2 regions of the Halomonas sediminis genome follow, and region 2 is predicted to be linked to the other one. Evidence: riboswitches for the same ligand, from Rfam matches in the RefSeq annotation. Region 2 holds a riboswitch; the other holds the start of a gene.
The links. Region 2 has a riboswitch for thiamine pyrophosphate ahead of LG290_RS12785 (SLC5/6 family protein). Riboswitches for the same ligand answer to the same signal wherever they lie in the genome.

Region 1 (9,151 bases), 510 kb from region 2:
AAGTGGCACCGGCTACCGTATCCCCTACCTCAGGAATCTTCTCCCGAACCTGCTTCAGGTCCAATATTTCGTAGGGATAGTCTCCACCTGCCGCTTCGTGCATTTTGCTCAGCATGCGGGCACGGGCGTCGAGCTCTTGTTCTGTCAGGCAGAGATACAAGCCTCCACGCTGCTGAAGCTGGACATTGACTCCTGTGGAATCCTGAAGAGAAGCAGCGAAGGTGGGCCACAGCCGTGCGGATAGCCGAGTGATATCGGCATATTCCGGCAGGGTGTCTCCCTTTCCCTGCACCCATACCAGACCGAAATTCCCCCTGGAGGCACGCAACGCCACGTCACCCTCGTCGAGCACAGCGACATGAAGCCCGTTGCGTTGTAGCCCTAGTGCGATTGCCATGCCGACCAGGCCGCCGCCTATCAGGCAGACATCGGCGATACGCGCCCCTGGCGTCGCTGTTTCCGTCATGGTGAATCCTCGCGTCGTTCCGGAAAATTCGATGGGCCCGACCGAATGGCCGGGCCATGAAACGTATCAACGACCGGCGCGATCCAGCACGTCGTTAGCCCATTCGCTACCGATATCATCGATAATCACGGGCCATACTGTCTCGCGGACGATTTCAGCATGCTCGGCGATCTGCTCATCCGAGACCGGAATGATGGTGGCACCTGCTTCTTCGAGAAGTTTTTCGTTGCGCGCCTGGTCGGCTTCGGCGGTCTCCCAGCGGTCTTCTTCGAAGCGTTTTGCCGCATCGGACAAAGCTGCCTGCTGGTCTTCGGTCAAGCTATCGTAGGCGGGTTGATTGATCAGCAGGTACCACATCTCGAAATGCGTATTGAGCGGCAGGTAATACTCCGTCACATCGCGGAAGGAGGCGTAATAGCCCTCGGCTCCCGAGCCCATGATGCCGTCGACCACGCCGGTCTGGATGGCGGTAAAGGCCTCCGAGAAAGGTAAGGGGGAAGCGATGTATCCGATGTTATCTGCCGTTAGCTGAAAGGATTTCATCGGTGGCACACGCAATTTTGCACTCTTTTCAACGTGCGGATTCGTGGCATTCTCCACCTCGGTATTCAGTGCTATGCCACCGAAGTAGACCGGCCAGGCCCCCAGAACATGAATGTCCTGTTCCGCATAGAGCTCCTCGACCGTCTCACGCAGGGGGGCGCCAGCCGTGAATGTCTTTTCGGCGTCTTCCCAGCTCTGCACAAGATAAGGAAGGTAGGCCAGCTGGAAGCGACGATCGACTTCTGAGGAAGGAGGCTGAACAGCCATATCCACTGAACCGATGCTAAGCCCTTCCTGAACCGTGGTGTAGTCGCCAAGGGCACTGGCCGGGAACAACCGGATATTCACCGCGCCATCGGTGGCCTCTGCTACTTCTTCGGCGAATACGCGGGCGTCATTGTCGATGGCGGTCCCTTCGGGGCGTACATGCGACAACATCAGGGTGGCAGCTTCGGCCATCGTGCTTGCCGAGACCGATAGGGCGATAGCGGCAGTCAGAATCTTAACTGAAGGCATTTTCATTGTTTTCTCCATTCTTTCATTGCGGGTATCGTGATCGCTTTATTGCGACCGATCAGTAGCCGAACAGGCCGGGTAGAAACTCGGACAGGTCAGGCCAGGCTGAAACCAGCACCACCACGGGCAGGTAACCAAACAGGATCAGTTTCATGGCGGGCTTGACTACCTCGGTGAACTTCACTTTGCCGATACGGGCACCGAGATAGAGGATGCTTGCATAGGGTGGGGTCACGCCGCCCATGGCGGTGTTGACGCCCATGATGGCAGCGAACTGAACGGGACTGACTCCCAGGGCTTCCATCAGGGGAAGTAGCAAAGGGCCGGTCAGGATGATGGCGGTGATATCGTTGACCACCATGCCGATGCCGAAAAGCATCAGATTGATAAGCAGCAACAAAAGGAACTTGTTGTCGGTAATTTCGAAGATCATCTCGACCAAGGCTTGGGGAATGCCTTCCCGTACGAACAGCTGACTGAGTATCAAGCTGAACAGGATCATGATCAGAATCGCGCCAATAGAAGTAGCGGACTCCTTGCCTGACTCAAGCAGCGTCCTCCAGGTCAGTCCGCGATAGATCATGAAGCCCACTGGCAGGGCATAGATGACGGCCACTGCTGCAGCCTCGGTAGGCGTCATGATGCCACCGTAGATTCCACCGAGAATGATCACTGGCATTAATAGTGCCGGTATCGCATGAAAAGTGCGTCGACCGGCATCACGGATTCGCTGGTCGAATGCCATCGGCTCGTCAAGCACCAGATCAAACTTGCGCGACATGACCATGTTGACGATGCAGAAGAGAAGCATGATCAGCAGCCCCGGACCCAGGGTGGCCAGAAAGCTCGCCAGTATGGAGGTGTCCGTGACCCACCCATAGACGATCATCGTGACGCTGGGTGGTATCAGTAAGCCGAGAATCGAGGAGTTCGCAATCAGCGCCGTGGCGTAGGCCCGGGGATAACCTTTGCGCTCCATCTCAGGAATGAGAATGGGGCCAATGGCCGCAATGCCAGTCAGACCACTACCGGAAATAGCGCCGATGATGGCGCAGCTGATTGTTGCCATCACCCCCAGGCCGCCGCGAACGCGACCCACGAAGATGTTGACGAATCTGAGTAAGCTAGAGGCAATGCCACTGACGCTCATCAGCGTTCCAGCAAAGACGAAAAGAGGAATCGCCAGGAGTATCGGATTGGTGAGTTGGCTGAACCCCCACATCATCATGCCGCGCATCGTGGACTCGCCGATCATGGTCATGACCATGAGAGCTGCACCGAAGCAATAGGGCAGGGGTACACCGAGGGTCAGCAACACGATCAATACAGCAAATGCCAACAGCGCTATCTCAATCATGATTTTTGTCCTTATTGTTATCAGCCAACACCTTGAACTCCTGGACCTCGGCAGTTTCGGGATAGTCGGGGTCGCTAGAGGGGTGGTCGGGGTTTTGGCGAATACCCAACAGGTAGCCGAGATTGCGCAGCAAGTGCCAGAGGGTAAAGACGACCATCAGAACCAGGCCCACTATTAGCGCGGATTCATAGATAATGGTCGGGATATAAAGCGTTGGGGTGCTCTTGCCGACCCGGGAGGCATAGCTGAAGTAGTCCCATGCCCAAGTAGCCAGCCAAATCGAGATAATCACGCTGATGGTGTCGGAAAATGCCTGCAGGAAGCCCTTGGCACGGTCCGTCTTCAAGAAGATGTCCAGGACGTTGGCTCTGATCTGAGTGTCCTCACGCGAGGCATTGACACTGCCGAGCATATAAAGCCAGAGGGTAGGAATCAGCGTGGCTTCTTCGAGACCCATGACCGGCATTTCAAGGAGGTAACGGGTAATAACCTGGATGAACTGACTGCCTGCCACCAGGATGATCAACAGGGTCAAGGTGTAGCGAAAGAATCGTTCCATAGGGCCTTCTCGCGTGTTGTGTTTGTATGCCAGGGCCGTGAAGTAGTGTCATCGACATCTTGGCCGCCGCCATATATAACATCCAATCGTTTATTCATATCTTTTGATAACATCATGTTGTCAACTTGCTCGGAGAGTCTGCATGACTAAACTGACCTACCGGCAGATCGAAGCCTTCCGGGCCGTCATGATCAATGGAACAACCAGAGGGGCAGCGGAGATTCTCTACGTCTCCCAGCCTGCTGTAAGCCGATTGTTGACCGACTTCGAGGAGACCATCGGCGTGAAGATGTTCGAACGGCGCCGGCGCCGGCTGGTTCCCACACCAGAGGCACGCTTCTTCTATGAGGAAGTGGAAAGAGCCTTCGTCTCGCTGGAAAAACTATCCCGGGCAGCGGAGGAACTGAGAGAATTCCACCTGGGGTCGCTGCGCATCGCCTCCATGCCTGCCGTATCGGTAGAGTTCCTGCCAGCCTTGACCGACCAATTCTGTCAACTGCACCCCGGCGTGTCAGTCACCCTCCAGGTGCGCAGCACCCAGCAGGTGGCTGACCTGGTGGCCAGTCAGCACTTTGATCTGGGGGTGATTTCGGGCATAGAACTCAACGACCCGAGCATTGAGGCAAGCGTTCTCGCCGATAGCCGTTTGGTCTGCATCCTGCCCTCCGGGCATCGGCTTGCCGACCACGACGTCATTCGACCGCGGGACCTGGAGGGGGAAATCTTTGTATCGCTGGGCTCGGAGCAGAGTATCCGCCACAAGATTGATAGTGTCTTCGAACGCGAGGGCGTCAGCCGACAATTGATGATCGAGACCCAGCTGCATTACGCCGCCTGCGCCTTCGTGCTGGCCGGCAGTGGTGTCTCATTGGTTGATCCCATCACTGCCTGGCACTATCGACGTCTCGGCCTGATCGTGAAGCGCTTCGAGCCGAGGGTCCCCTACCGCTACAGCATGATTTTTCCCAAGCAGAGGGGGCAATCCGGTCTTACCAAATCCTTTCTAGAACTGCTGAACAACTCGCTGATGGAGCTTGAGAAAGAATCCGCTGGCTTATTCGAGAGACAAGTCCCCTCTTGAAGGCAACACGATGAAAAGCGCCCCCGCCGGGCATCCGGTGGGGGCGTTCTGGTTCATGGCGGTATGGCTTGCGCCGGCGGCGGTCAGACTTCCTTGTACAGCTCCCGCCCTTCTTTCTTGAATTTCTCTGCCTGCTCCTCCATGCCTTTCATGACCGCTTCCTGGTCGCCGTCCAAGCCATGCTCCTTGGCGTAGTCGCGCACTTCCTGGCTGATCTTCATCGAGCAGAATTTCGGCCCGCACATGGAACAGAAATGCGCCACCTTGGCCGAGTCCTTGGGCAAGGTCTCGTCGTGGTATTCGCGGGCGGTGTCCGGGTCCAGGCCCAGGTTGAACTGGTCTTCCCAGCGGAACTCGAAGCGCGCTTTCGACAGTGCATTGTCACGGCGCTGGGCGGCCGGGTGCCCCTTGGCCAGGTCGGCGGCGTGGGCGGCGATCTTGTAGGTGATGATCCCGGTCTTGACGTCGTCCTTGTTGGGCAGGCCCAGGTGTTCCTTGGGGGTCACATAGCACAGCATCGCGCAGCCGAACCAGCCGATCATCGCCGCACCGATGCCCGAGGTGATGTGGTCATAGCCCGGGGCGATATCGGTGACCAGCGGGCCGAGGGTGTAGAACGGCGCTTCGTCGCAATACTCGAGCTGCTTGTCCATGTTCTCCTTGACCAGGTGCATGGGCACATGACCGGGGCCTTCGATCATCACCTGAACGTCGTGCTTCCAGGCGATATGGGTCAGCTCGCCCAAGGTTTTCAGCTCGGCCATCTGGGCTTCGTCGTTGGCATCGGCCACCGAGCCCGGGCGCAGGCCGTCGCCCAGCGAGAAGGCCACATCGTACTGCTTGCAGATCTCGCAGATTTCCTCGAAATGGGTGTAGAGGAAGCTTTCCTGGTGGTGGAACAGGCACCACTTGGCCATGATCGAGCCACCGCGCGAAACGATGCCGGTGACGCGCTTGGCGGTCAGCGGCACATAGCGCAACAGCACGCCCGCATGAATGGTGAAGTAATCCACGCCCTGCTCGGCCTGCTCGATCAGGGTGTCGCGGAACACTTCCCAGGTCAGGTCTTCAGCGACGCCCTTGACCTTTTCCAGCGCCTGATAGATGGGCACCGTGCCGATGGGCACCGGGGCGTTGCGAATGATCCACTCCCGGGTTTCGTGGATATTCTGGCCGGTGGACAGGTCCATGACGGTATCCGAGCCCCAGCGAATGCCCCAGGTCATCTTGTCGACTTCCTCTTCAATGGAAGAAGAAACCGCCGAATTACCCAGGTTACCGTTGATCTTGACCAGGAAGTTGCGGCCGATGATCATCGGCTCGGATTCCGGGTGATTGATATTGTTGGGAATAATCGCCCTTCCCGCCGCCACTTCGGCGCGCACGAATTCCGGGGTGATCTCTTCGGGCAGGCGGGCGCCAAACCCTTGGCCGGGGTGCTGGTGGCCCAGAATACGCTCGACTTCCGCCGTTCCCAGCGTCTGGCGGCGCTGGTTTTCGCGAATGGCGATGAATTCCATCTCGGGGGTGATGATGCCCTGACGAGCGTAATGCAGCTGGGTAACGTTCTTGCCCGGCTTGGCCCGGCGCGGGGTGCGCTTCAGGTCGAAACGTAACTGGGCGAGCATCGGGTCGTTGGCGCGGCGATTGCCGTATTCGCTGGTAAGGCCATCGAGCAGCTCGGTGTCGTCACGCTCCTCGATCCAGGCCCGGCGCAGTGCCGGCAGGCCTTTGCGCAAATCGATGTCGGCGTTCGGGTCGGAGTAAGGGCCGGAGGTGTCATAGACCAGCAGCGGCGGGTTCTCTTCATCGGCCCCCGAGGTCTTGGTCGGGGATAGCGAAATCTCGCGAAACGGCACGCGGATATCCGGCCGCGAGCCTTCGACGTAGAGCTTGCGCGAGCCGGGCAACGGCTGGATGGCGGCGCTATCGACCTGGGCGGTCTCGGCGAGGAAATTCTGGGTCTTGCTCATTGCGTTATCTCTCTTATGGTTGTGATATCGAGGGGTGAGGGGTTAATCAATCGGCCTGATCCAGGCCCATTTGCCAGAAATCGATTTCCAGGCGGGTGGCATCGCAAAAGGTGGTGGATAATTCGGCAAAGCGCGCGTTCAACCAGTCGAGTTCCGCGTGCATCGCTGCCTGAAATTCATCGCTTGCGTACATGGCGATCCAAGCATCATAGGGGTTGCCCTCGCCACGCAGGGTAAAGGGCTGCGCCTTCAGCCAGTTGGCGATTTCGCCGTAGCCGACCAGGCAAGGGGCCAGCGCCACGTGCAAATCGAGCAGGTCGCCCCGGTTGCCGGTGTCCAGTACATAACGCGTATAGGCAAGCGTTGCCCGAGCCTCGGGAAGCTGGGCCAGGTCATCTTCTGAAATGCCCCATTCACGACAGAAACCCACATGCAGGTCGAGTTCGATATCGACGATGGCTTTCAGCCCTTCGTGGGCCTGGCGCAGGTCGGCAAGCGTGCGGCTCTTGTAGGCCGCCAACCCATAGGCACACGCAAAATGAATCAGGAACAGATAGTCCTGCTTGAGGTAGTGGCGAAAGGCGTTCTCGTCGAGGGAGCCGGCACCCAGAGCACGCACGAAATCGTGCTGGAGGTAAGCCGTCCAGTCGTCTTGGCAAGCGGTAGTCAGGTCAGCGAAACGGTAGCCCATGATGCCCCCGGTAGCGATGAGATCCGGAGGTCGGGCAGGTACAAGAATGGCACGGAGGGGGAAAGAAAAGAGATAGGCCCGGCCAATGCTTGATCCCTACGCCGGTACCCTTCCCGAGAAGCGCTCAGGAAATTAGCCGGATCAGGTTCAACGGGACCAACGCTTGTGGTGTGTATACAACCTGCAGCACACCTGCGTCATCTCAGCCGGATTCACCGGCACCCCGTCAAGCAGTTCGTGACTGGAGTCTATGAGGCTAAAGGAGGCGTTGCAAGGGGCAGGTAGTTTGATCGTGCAGCGTATTTCCACAACAAAGCCAATGGTCCTCGTTAGGCTGAGCACCAAACCGCCCAGTGGTCTAAAAGCTGGTCCTGCCCCCTTTCCACCACCTTCATAGAATTGCCTCTGGGGTTGCCAAGATTATGTGCTTATATCCAGACTTATTGGGAATGGTAAAACGCAATTTGGCGAATTTTGGATATGCGGCCAAATTTAGCTTTGCTCCCAAGGTAATCAATGAGGTAGATTTGATCGAGGCAGCTGCATAACCTTAATAAACTCGCTGGCACGTTTATTAAGGTTATGTAGCCGGGCGTATAATCACTGTTAGAGACAAGAAGATTCACTCCATGTCAGAAGCCCAAGCATCCTTCGAGTTCGGGATTAAAGATTCCGAGGATCTACTGGCGCATTTCGACGCAATCAATTGCCAACCTCCGCCCGAAAACGCCGAAGTTCTAAAAAGAGCGAGCTTGGTTATGGCCTTGACTGCCTGGGAAACCTACGTCGAAGATCGGGTAGAGGAGGCTTTGGCCAAAAAATTGGCCGTTGTGTCCGGGAGCTACGCTGGTAACTTCATTCTCAGGAAATTAGCAAGTGATCTGAAAACCTTTCATAATCCCGATTCAAACAAGACTCGCCGACTATTCCTTGAATTCTTGGAGATTGATATTACGGAGGGCTGGAAATGGGCGAATATGGACTCGGACAAGGCCAAGAAAACTCTGGATGCTTGGCTAAAGAAAAGAGGCGATGCTGTACATCGCGCAAAGAAGCCAAGTAACGGAAGTCCGAGCAAGCATCTCGTCAAACGAGAGGAGCTCGTCAAAGTCATTCGTTTTATTAAAGAGCTTGTCGCAGCAACGGAGAGGCATCTTGCATCGTGTCTCTAATAAAAGCTTCAACCCGACGTTGGGTAACTTTCGGGCAGGCAAAGCCGGGTTGGGTATGGGCGGCGCGGGTTAAGCTACGACGCGGCACAGATGAATTCGTGGCTAGAGCAGGACGAGAACTCTAAGAAATGATGGCCCAGTACACAATAATCTGTATCGTGCGAACTATCGTGGTGGCCGTTGCGGTTCTGTTCGGCGTTGTTACGCTTTTTGCAGGTGGTCGAGTGCTTTTGGGTTCTGACCCGGGGTACGAAGTGTTTTGGCCGCTCCTCATTTTCAACACAGCAATGGGCCTAGCGTATCTGGCAGCCGGCATGGCTATCTGGCGCAGCGTCAACGTCGGCAGGAACGCTGCAGGCACAATCTTCTTGCTTAACCTCTTGTACTGACTGGCATCCTTGTCATCTACCGCAGTGGCGGAGCCGTCGCTTTTGACAGCCTTCGCGCCATGACTCTTCGGACGGTTGTGTGGCTGATTCTGTTCTTGTGTGCATCTTGGCTGGTCCGGCGACATGAAGCTGCCAAACGAGTCAGAGAGCGTGGTGGTAATTCGTGATCAAGATTTGGCCCCAAAATTGCGCTGGAATGGGCCATACGATTTGGAAATTCTTTATCCTATCTACGTGCAGGTGGGCCGAATAGATGAAATGCCAAATGACGTGTCTGTTGTGTACACCCCAGTTGCCGAGTGAATTACAACTAACCAGGCGCTACGGCCAGTAGCAGACAACAGATGAGCGTCAGCATCACCAAGGTGTCAAGTTCACCGATTGTCACGATCCCGCCATCACCG
Region 2 (9,151 bases):
GTGGTCGCCCGGGTGCCATTTTGTACGCCTGAAGAAGTCGATCAGGCGGTTGCCAGCGCCAAGGAAGCCTTCAAGACCTGGCGCAAGACGTCGCTGGGTAAGCGTATGCGCATCATGCTCAAGTTTCAGGCGCTGGTACGCGATAATGTTGCCGAGCTGGCCGCACTGATCACCGAAGAGCACGGCAAGACGTTGCCGGATGCCGAAGGCGAGGTAGGTCGTGGCCTGGAAGTGATCGAGCACGCCTGTTCGATCACTTCCCTGCAACTTGGCGAATTGGCCGAGAATGCCGGTAGCGAGATCGACGTCTACACCATGCACCAGCCATTGGGTGTGGGTGCGGGTATCACCGCCTTCAATTTCCCGATCATGCTGCCCTGCTTCATGTTCCCGCTGGCCATCGCCACCGGCAACACCTTCATCCTGAAGCCTTCCGAACAGGACCCCAGCTCCACCATGCGTCTGGTCGAGCTGGCTCACGAAGCGGGCATTCCGGCAGGGGTGCTCAACGTGGTGCATGGCGGCCCGGATGTCGCCAACCAGATCTGCGACCACACGGACATCAAGGCACTCTCGTTCATCGGTTCCACCCATGTGGGTACGCACATCTATCGCCGCGCCAGTGACGCGGGTAAGCGGGTGCAATCCATGATGGGCGCCAAGAACCACTGTGTGGTGATGCCGGATGCCAACCGCAGCCAGGCCATCAATAATCTGCTGGGTTCCGCCTTCGGCGCGGCCGGTCAGCGCTGCATGGCCAACTCCGTAGTGGTGCTGGTTGGGGATGCGCGTGAATGGCTCGAGGATATCGTCGAAGGCGCGCGCAACATGAAAGTCGGCCCCGGTACCCAGCGTGACGCTGACCTTGGCCCGCTGGTGTCGCCCGCTGCCAAGGAGCGTGTCGAACACTTGATCGAGGTGGGCGAGAAGGAAGGCGCCAAGCTGATGATTGATGGACGTGGCTGTGAGGTGGAAGGCTATCCCAAGGGCAACTTCGTCGGCCCGACCCTGTTCGCCGATGTGACCGCCGACATGACCATCTATCGTGAAGAAGTGTTCGGCCCGGTACTTTGCGTGGTCAACGTCGAAACGCTGGATGACGCCATTGCCTTTGTCAATGCCAACCCCAATGGCAACGGCACCTCGATCTTCACCAATTCCGGCTGGGTGGCGCGTCGCTACGAAAGCGATATCGATGTCGGCCAGGTGGGTATCAACGTGCCTATCCCGGTGCCGGTGGCCTACTTCAGCTTTACCGGCTCACGGGCCTCGAAGCTGGGAGACATGGGCCCCAACGGCAAGCAAGCCATCGCTTTCTGGACCCAGACCAAGACCGTTACCGCGCGTTGGTTCGAGCCGGAAAACGTCTCCAGCGGCATCAACAGCACCATTTCGTTAGGTTAGAATTGTGTTGAAGGTAGCGTTATAAGAACGGCCCCGTCTGCAAAGGCGGGGCCGTTTCTTGTTGGATCTTTCACGATAACTGCGTAAATTTTTAGCCGTCATGCTGCACTTTTGCGTATAAACGCTGTTCCACAAAAACAAGGAAACATCATGAGCATGCCGATCAGTCGTTTTCCTCTTCCGGAAACCCTGGAAGACCTGCCGGAAGATATTCATTCCACCCTCTTGGCGGTCCAGGAGAAAGCCGGCTTCGTGCCCAATGTCTTCTTGATGCTGGCCCATCGCCCGGCGGAGTTTCGGGCTTTCTTCGCCTACCACGATGCCTTGATGGAGCGTGAGTCTGATACCCTCACCAAGGCTGAAAAAGAGATGATCGTGGTGGCCACCAGCGCGCGTAACGCTTGCCTGTATTGCGTGGTGGCCCATGGCGCCCTGTTGCGCATCTACAGCAAGAACCCGCTCCTTGCCGACCAGGTGGCAATCAACTATCAGCTGGCATCGATCAACGAGCGCCAGCAGACAATGCTGGACTTCGCCATGCACTGCAGCCTGAGCGTGGGCGAGCTGACCAGCGATTGGGAGTCACGCCTGATGGCGGCCGGTTTCACCCAGGATGATATCTGGGACATCGGCGCGGTGGCGGCGTTTTTCAGCTTGTCCAATCGCCTGGTCACGCTTGCCGGGACGCCACCCAATGAAGAATTCTATCTGATGGGACGTGTGCCGAGGGACAAGGCGGCCATGTAAAATATGCCACGCTCTATCGACTGGTCCCGGGAGGGCTTTGCAAATCCAGCACGGCTAAAGGATCATGCCGCTCTCGGCTTCGGCTGATTTCACATTCCACTCACTGTCGCCAGGGGAGTCCCACCATATATTTCGAGGCGGGACTGAGATAGCGCCAGGCGCTGACCCTGGAACCTGATCCGGTTGATACCGGCGGAGGAAGTGCGACATGCCTTACCTGACGTCTGCCGTGCTCGTCGCGGCGCTTGTGTGTTTTGCGTTTCTCGGGCTACGGGCGCGCCGTGTCGACGGCCCCCTGGATGATTACGTCACGGCACGTAATTCACAAAACGCCTCGACGCTGGGGCTCTCGTTTCTGGCATCGGGCATGGGGGCGTGGATACTGTTTGCGCCGCCGGAGATCGGTGCCTTTGTCGGCCCGCTGGCCCTGGCGGGTTATGCCATCGGCTCGGCACTGCCGTTCATTGTACTGGGGCTTTATGGGCCGAAAATTCGCCGTCACTTACCGCAAGGGCGCAGTATCGGCGAGTTTGCCGAAGCTTGTTACGGCGCCGGGGTTCGCCGCTGGGTATCGCTGGTCTCGGTGCTTTACATGGCCTGCTTTCTTGCCGCGGAGTTGACCGCGATCGGCGCAATTACCGCCTTGCTTTCCGATGTGCCGCCCGCCTTGGTGGTGATCGGGGTGGCGCTGACCACACTGCTTTACACGGCACTGGGAGGGTTGCGGGCGAGCCTGGCCACCGACCGTTGGCAAGCATGGCTGTTGATTGCCTTGCTGGCGCTGGTGGGGGGTGTCGCTTGGCTACGCTTGCCCGAGATGCCGATGGAGGCAGTGATGCCCGCCATCCCGGTCACAGGGGCCCTGAGCGTTGCCTTGACCCTGGTGATCGCGGTCACCGCAGCCAACCTCTTCCATCAAGGTTATTGGCAGCGGGTGTGGGCAGCGCGCGACGATAGGGCCTTGGGGCTGGGCGCCTGGCTGGGCGGCGGCATTACCGTCATTGTGGTGATGGTGGTAGGAGGCTTGGGTATGCTGGCGGCGATGAGCGGCGTAGCACTGGGCGAGCCGCCGATTCCATTTTTTGCCTTGCTCAGCCAGGCCCCGGCCTGGTTGGCGCTACCCGCTCTGGTGCTGGCGGTGACCCTAGTGGCCTCGAGTGTGGATACCTTGCAAAACGGGATTGTCTCCCTGGTGGTGGCGGATTCCGGCAAGCGCGGGTTGTCGATCGGTGCCGCCCGGCTGGTGACGGTGGCGTTGATGGTGCCGGTGGTCATCGTCGCCTTGCAGGGGCTTTCGGTACTGCGGCTGTTCCTGATTGCCGATTTGCTGTGCGCGGCCATCGTGGTGCCTGTGCTATTGGGCCTGTGGCAGCGGATGAGCGCCTTTTCCGCCGTGGCCGGAGGTGTGGCGGGCATGCTCGGCGCCGTGTTGCCAGGCTGGATAATCCAAGGAAGCCTGGTCGAGGGAGTTCTGGCGGCAAGTTTTCCGCACAGCATTCCTACCTTGGCGCCTTTTCTGGGCGCACTGATCGCCTCGACACTGGTCAGCCTGTTGCTTGCCTGGCTCATGCCGCGAAGGCAGTAGCCAAGTCGACGAGTTGAGAATGCTCGAGTCCATGATTCCTTGAACGCCGGAGGTGGTATGTTACGCACGATGCTGGTTTTTCCCGATGGCGAGTCCCATCAGGGCGGAGAAGAATTGATCGCCACCTGGCGCGACTCGACAGATGCGCATATCTGGATTGATATGCAGGGGGAAACGCAGGACAGCGAGCGTGCCTTGCTGGAAGCCTTCGATTGCCATCCCATGGCGATTAATGATGCGCATCGGGAGCGTCATCCGCCCAAGATAGAAGAATTCGAAACGCATACATTGATTATCTATCGGGGGATTTCCTCCTTCGACGGTGAACTCAATTACGTGCCGCAACCGCTTTGCTTTTTTATTGGCGAACGTTTCTTGATCAGCCTCCACCCGAGCCGGGCGCTAAGCGTCGAGCGGCTACATAACGACCAGGGTGAGGCACTGCTGCAGAAGTCACCGGAACAGGTGGCGCTCAAGGTGATGTATATCTCGGCCGGGTTTTACATTGATGGGCTGCTGGAATTTGAAACCGAGCTGAGTGACCTTGAAGATGAGTTGCTGGAAGCGGGTAACGATGACTTGATGCGCCGCATCACCCTGTATCGTTCACGCCTGGTCAAGATGCGGCGCATTTTCAGTTATCATCAGGGGATCACCCAAGAATTGATCGCCTACGATTATCGTCACCTTCCGCGCGATGTGGCCGAAACGCTGCACGCGATCAATGATGTCTATGAACGCTTTGAGCGTCTCTACAGCCTGACCCAGATGTATTACGACATCTGCGGCGATCTGGTGAACGGCTATATCTCGATTGCTTCTCACCAACTCAATATCACCATGCGTGTCTTGACGGTGATTACCGCGATTTTCGTGCCGCTGACTTTCGTCGCCGGCATCTACGGGATGAACTTCGAATACATGCCTGAACTGACCTTCCGCTACGCCTACTTTGTAGTATGGGGGGTAATGTTGGGAATTGGCATTAGCTTGATATGGCTGTTTCGTCGCAAGGGTTGGTTCTGAGACAACCACGCTAATCATTGAACCGATCAAACAACTCCTGTCCCAGCTGATGGTTAAGTAGGAGTCTGGCCGTATCCCGAGTTTGAGAAAAATCCCTAGGTCATGATGACGTTTTGGCGCCGCACTGGATTCCTCCTAGTGTTACCTTTTTTATCTAATCAATAGCATTTCGTTTCGTTCTCCCGTTAGACAAGGTCGTCCAGCGAGTTCCTGTAGACGAAGATCGGATGGAATACTAAAGCATACGTACTCCTATGATCGACAAGGCAAACAATGCATGCAGGCTGTAGCAATCACCACCTTGCCGCTATTGGTGCCCTTGGGCTATTGGCTGGGGTTGGCGTTTACCTTGGTGTGGGGGATGCTTGCCTGGAAAAAACGAGGAGCACAGGGCTGCTTAAAGCAATCAATAAAGCGCGGTGATGGGCTCTTTCTGGTGTTACTGCTAGGGGTGGGCATGGTCGAACTTGCGGTAGGTGCTTGGCATGACAGCTTGCGGCAAGCCTTGCCATTGGCGGGTGCCGCCTGGCTCGCGGCATTGGTGTTGGTAATGCTTCGCGCCGTTCCGCCACGGCTTTCGGCGTGGTGGGCCGGGCTGGCTGTGAGCGGCTTGGGCGTGGGGGGTTGGGCTGCGTGGCAAAAACTGGCGGTGGGTTTGACCCGTGCCACAGGGCATCCACCGCTACATTCCATCTTCTTCGGCAATCTTGCGTTATTGAGTGCCCTGTTATGTCTGGCTGGGCTGGGTTGGGCCTGGCAACAGCGAACCACAAGATTTTTTTGGGTGGCGCTGTTACTGAGTGGCGCCGCGGGAGGTGGGCTGGCCTCGGCGCTGTCGGGTACTCGGGGTGGGTGGCTGGCATTGCCGCTGGTGATAGGGGTGTTCTATCGCGGCTATGCGTGCCGATGGCCGGTGGCGTGGCGTTGGCTGGTGCTGAGTGCGGTGCTAGCGGTAATCATGGCGGTGTATGTGACCCCGCAAAGCGGCGTGGAAAAACGGGTGGACAAGGCGGTGGCTGAAGTACGCCGCTACATTGAAAGCGCGGACTATGGCTCCGTCGGTGCTCGCCTGGAAATGTACCGTGGCGCATTGCTGTTGATTCGTGAGCATCCCTTGGTGGGTTATGGCCACCAAGGCTATCAGCCCGCCATGCAGGTGCTAGAGGAAAAGGGCGTACTAAGCCCCGAGTTAGGCAATTACTGGCATGCTCACAACGACCTTCTGGATGCCTGGGTGCGCAGAGGCTTGCCGGGATTTTTGATGGTATTGGCGTTGTATCTGGTTCCCTTATGGCGTTTTCTGCCAGGTTTGCGTGCCGAGAACCCCATCCAGCGGTCCTTTGCCGTGGCCGGCGTGTTGCTGCCGATTGCCTTCATGGGCTTTGGCTTGAGTTATTCTTTTTTCGCCTATCCTGCAGGAATTGCAGTGTATGCCAGCTGGCTGATTTTCCTTTGGGTTCAAGTTCCCGAGTATGGTATCAGCGGCCAAGTTTGCCGTTGCTGGTATCAGGGGGTGGAACGGGCTCGGAAATGGCCATGGCACAGGGCTATGCCGAGGCGGCAGAAGCATTGAGAGTGCCGATCGTGGCTGGCATCGCCTAATGATACGATCGCAGAGGCCAAGGCGGTGCAGGCATTGCTCGGCGAAGACGCTCAAGTGTTGCTGGTGACATCAGCGTCGCATATGCCACGTGCGATGCGTCATTTCGAAGTGGCAGGTTTGGCGCCCGTGGCTGCCCCTACGCATTTCTTGGCTAATAGGACCGAGGGTTTCGGGCTGGCTTATTGGATACCTTCGGCGCGTGAGTTGCGCAAGGCCGAACGCGCCATTTATGAAGCACTTGGGCTGTTTGCCATTCAGTGGGAGCATTAAACATGACATTTGACAACAACCTGCACCTTCGCTTACCGGGAGATAAGTAAGCCATGTTCAAGCGTATTCTGGTGGTCTGTACCGGCAACATCTGCCGTAGCCCTGTGGCCGAGGCATTTCTTAGACAACAACTGCCCGAGCGTCAGATCAGTTCTGCCGGCCTAGGCGCACTGGAAGGTAAGCCTGTCTCACCACTTGCGCGTGAATTGGCCGAGGCCGAGGGTCTGGATGTCACCCACCATCAGGGACGGCAATTGACAGCGACGATGATCCAGGAAGCCGATCTTATTCTGGTTATGTCCGAAGGCCAGCGCCGTGCCGTGGGAAAACAAGCACCGCAAGCCTTGGGTAAGACACTCTTGCTTGGTCGTTGGCTGGATGATGGCGAAGGACAAGATATCCCCGATCCTTATCGCAAAAATATGGAGATTTTCGAGCATGTCCATGCGCTGCTGAAAGAGGCCACCCGCCTGTGGGCTGAAAAACTCTAGACTCTGGCTAAAGATTCCCTTTTCCCTCCTTATCTTGGATCTACCTGCAATGTTGCCGATTCGGCATGCCAGGCTCGGGTCCATTTCTTATTGAAAATCCTTTCTCAGTTAAGTGCCTAGGCTAACAGTGAAGTACTTATGTAACGCTTTAAGTTACAGAGTGTTCTTTGTTGGCAGGCTTTTCTTCGAGTCATGATAAGAAGACTTATGAATACCCATGATAACTTGACTAATACCTTGTTTTTTTATAAGTATATGAATTTAAAGAAATATATAGCTTTAAATTAATTCCGCTTCAACCCTACCTGGCATGATGTTTTTCCTTTTTTTATGATGATAAGCCGCACTTTTCCACGAGTGCTAGGCGTTAGTTGTCTCACCCCGCCACGCTTATGTAAATGGTAATGCGCTATTTGTATTGTTATGTAAACTTGTGTTTGTCTGCCGAATTGGCAGTCATGTCTCATGGCGATACGCGGGTTGGCATCGCCAGGACGAATTTCCAATAAGGCTCTGGGAAATGCCTGAACACAATCCCCGGGCGGTAGCGTGGCAAGACACAAAGTACAGGGAGCAAAGAATGAATAAATTCAATGAAATAGAAGAGGCAGAACCTAGCGAGCGCCCGATGCGACTGGTTCGCTGTCTGATGTTGATCATGCTCCTGGGGGTGCTGAGTGGCTGTGCCATGGCCCCTGGTGGACATATTGATGAAAGCGAGCTTGGACAATCGCTGGATGGGCGAGTGACCGTGCAGCCGATCACGCCGGACCTGGTGGACGCGATGCACGTGAGGGAAGCACCCACCCAGGCAACTCCCCAGGCATTGGATCAGGAAGTGCAGGGCTACGAGTACCGCGTGGGACCTGGCGACATCCTGAGCGTGATTGTCTATGACCATCCCGAGCTGACCATTCCCGCCGGTGCCGAGCGCTCTGCTGCGGAAACCGGGAATCGGATACGTCCCAACGGCACCATGTTCTATCCCTATGTGGGGCGCGTAAAGGTCGAGGGAATGACGCTTGACGAAGTACGTCAGTTGATCACCCGGCGGCTTTCCGAAGTGATCACCGAGCCTCAGGTAGAAGTCGGCATTGCGGCGTTCAACTCCCAGAAAGTCTATATCAGTGGCGCTGTGGAAACCCCCGGCACCCTGCCATTGACCATCGTGCCGATGACGGTACTCGATGCCATCAGTGAAGTAGGCGGGGCGCTTGATAATGCGGACTGGCGCAACGTCACGTTGAGCCGCAATGGTAGCGAAGAAGACATCTCGCTCTACGCCATGATGCGCCAAGGAGATATGACTCAGAACCGCTTACTGCGTGATGGCGATCTGCTGCATGTCCCGACCATGGAAAACCAGAACGTTATCGTGATGGGTCAAGTGATACGTCCCGGTGCGCTTGCCTTGGGTAACGAACGCATCACCTTGACGGACGCCTTGGGAAGAGCCGGTGGGGTGAATGAAAGCCGTGCCGAGCCCTCGGGTATTTTCGTGATACGAGGAAACCCGCCCGGTAGCGAGAAGATTGCCACCATCTATCAGCTGGATATTCGCGATGCCACGCGCCTATTGCTGGGAACACGCTTTCCTCTCCAGCCGCAGGATGTGGTGTACGTGACGTCGGCACCGCTGGCTCGCTGGAACACCGTGATCTCGCTGCTGCTGCCTTCGGTCAGCCTGCCGGGTGATGTCGCGACTGTCGCCACGGATGTCGGTGACCTGTAAGTACCGATTTGAATGATATTTCACGAGTGATGAGGCATGACCATGACTTACTTTCCCCCACCACCTTCGTCATCGTCTGCGCCCCAAGAGGGCGATGACCTTAATCTGCGCAAGTTGGTAGACACACTTTCCGACCACCGCTGGTTGATCGTGTCGATGACGGGACTTTTTCTGCTGGCCGGCTATTTTCACGCCAGTTCTCAGCCGGGAATCTATCAGGCGGATGCCTTGGTTCAGATAGAGAGCCAAGGTTCAAACTTGGCGCTTATGGAGTCACTGGGGGAGCAGCAGCA

Region 1: linked by a shared signal. The riboswitch ahead of LG290_RS15185 (TenA family protein) and the one ahead of LG290_RS12785 (SLC5/6 family protein) in region 2 are both predicted to bind thiamine pyrophosphate.

Annotation. Positions count from the first base shown of each region.
Region 1 covers NZ_CP085246.1:3,203,460-3,212,610, forward strand. Annotated here, with positions in the region: gene LG290_RS15155 (NAD(P)/FAD-dependent oxidoreductase) at 1-466, opposite strand, end outside; gene dctP (TRAP transporter substrate-binding protein DctP) at 533-1,531, opposite strand; gene LG290_RS15165 (TRAP transporter large permease) at 1,584-2,882, opposite strand; gene LG290_RS15170 (TRAP transporter small permease) at 2,875-3,441, opposite strand; gene LG290_RS15175 (LysR substrate-binding domain-containing protein) at 3,584-4,522, shown strand; gene thiC (phosphomethylpyrimidine synthase ThiC) at 4,606-6,495, opposite strand; gene LG290_RS15185 (TenA family protein) at 6,542-7,186, opposite strand; TPP riboswitch at 7,263-7,422, opposite strand; gene LG290_RS15190 (HEPN domain-containing protein) at 7,816-8,358, shown strand; gene LG290_RS15195 (hypothetical protein) at 9,058-9,151, opposite strand, start outside.
Region 2 covers NZ_CP085246.1:2,696,848-2,705,998, reverse strand. Annotated here, with positions in the region: gene LG290_RS12795 (CoA-acylating methylmalonate-semialdehyde dehydrogenase) at 1-1,404, shown strand, start outside; gene LG290_RS12790 (peroxidase-related enzyme) at 1,555-2,151, shown strand; TPP riboswitch at 2,253-2,370, shown strand; gene LG290_RS12785 (SLC5/6 family protein) at 2,360-3,736, shown strand; gene LG290_RS12780 (magnesium transporter CorA family protein) at 3,794-4,762, shown strand; gene LG290_RS12775 (O-antigen ligase family protein) at 5,040-6,335, shown strand; gene LG290_RS12770 (ElyC/SanA/YdcF family protein) at 6,390-6,635, shown strand; gene LG290_RS12765 (low molecular weight protein-tyrosine-phosphatase) at 6,689-7,126, shown strand; gene LG290_RS12760 (polysaccharide export protein) at 7,707-8,858, shown strand; gene LG290_RS12755 (polysaccharide biosynthesis tyrosine autokinase) at 8,901-9,151, shown strand, end outside.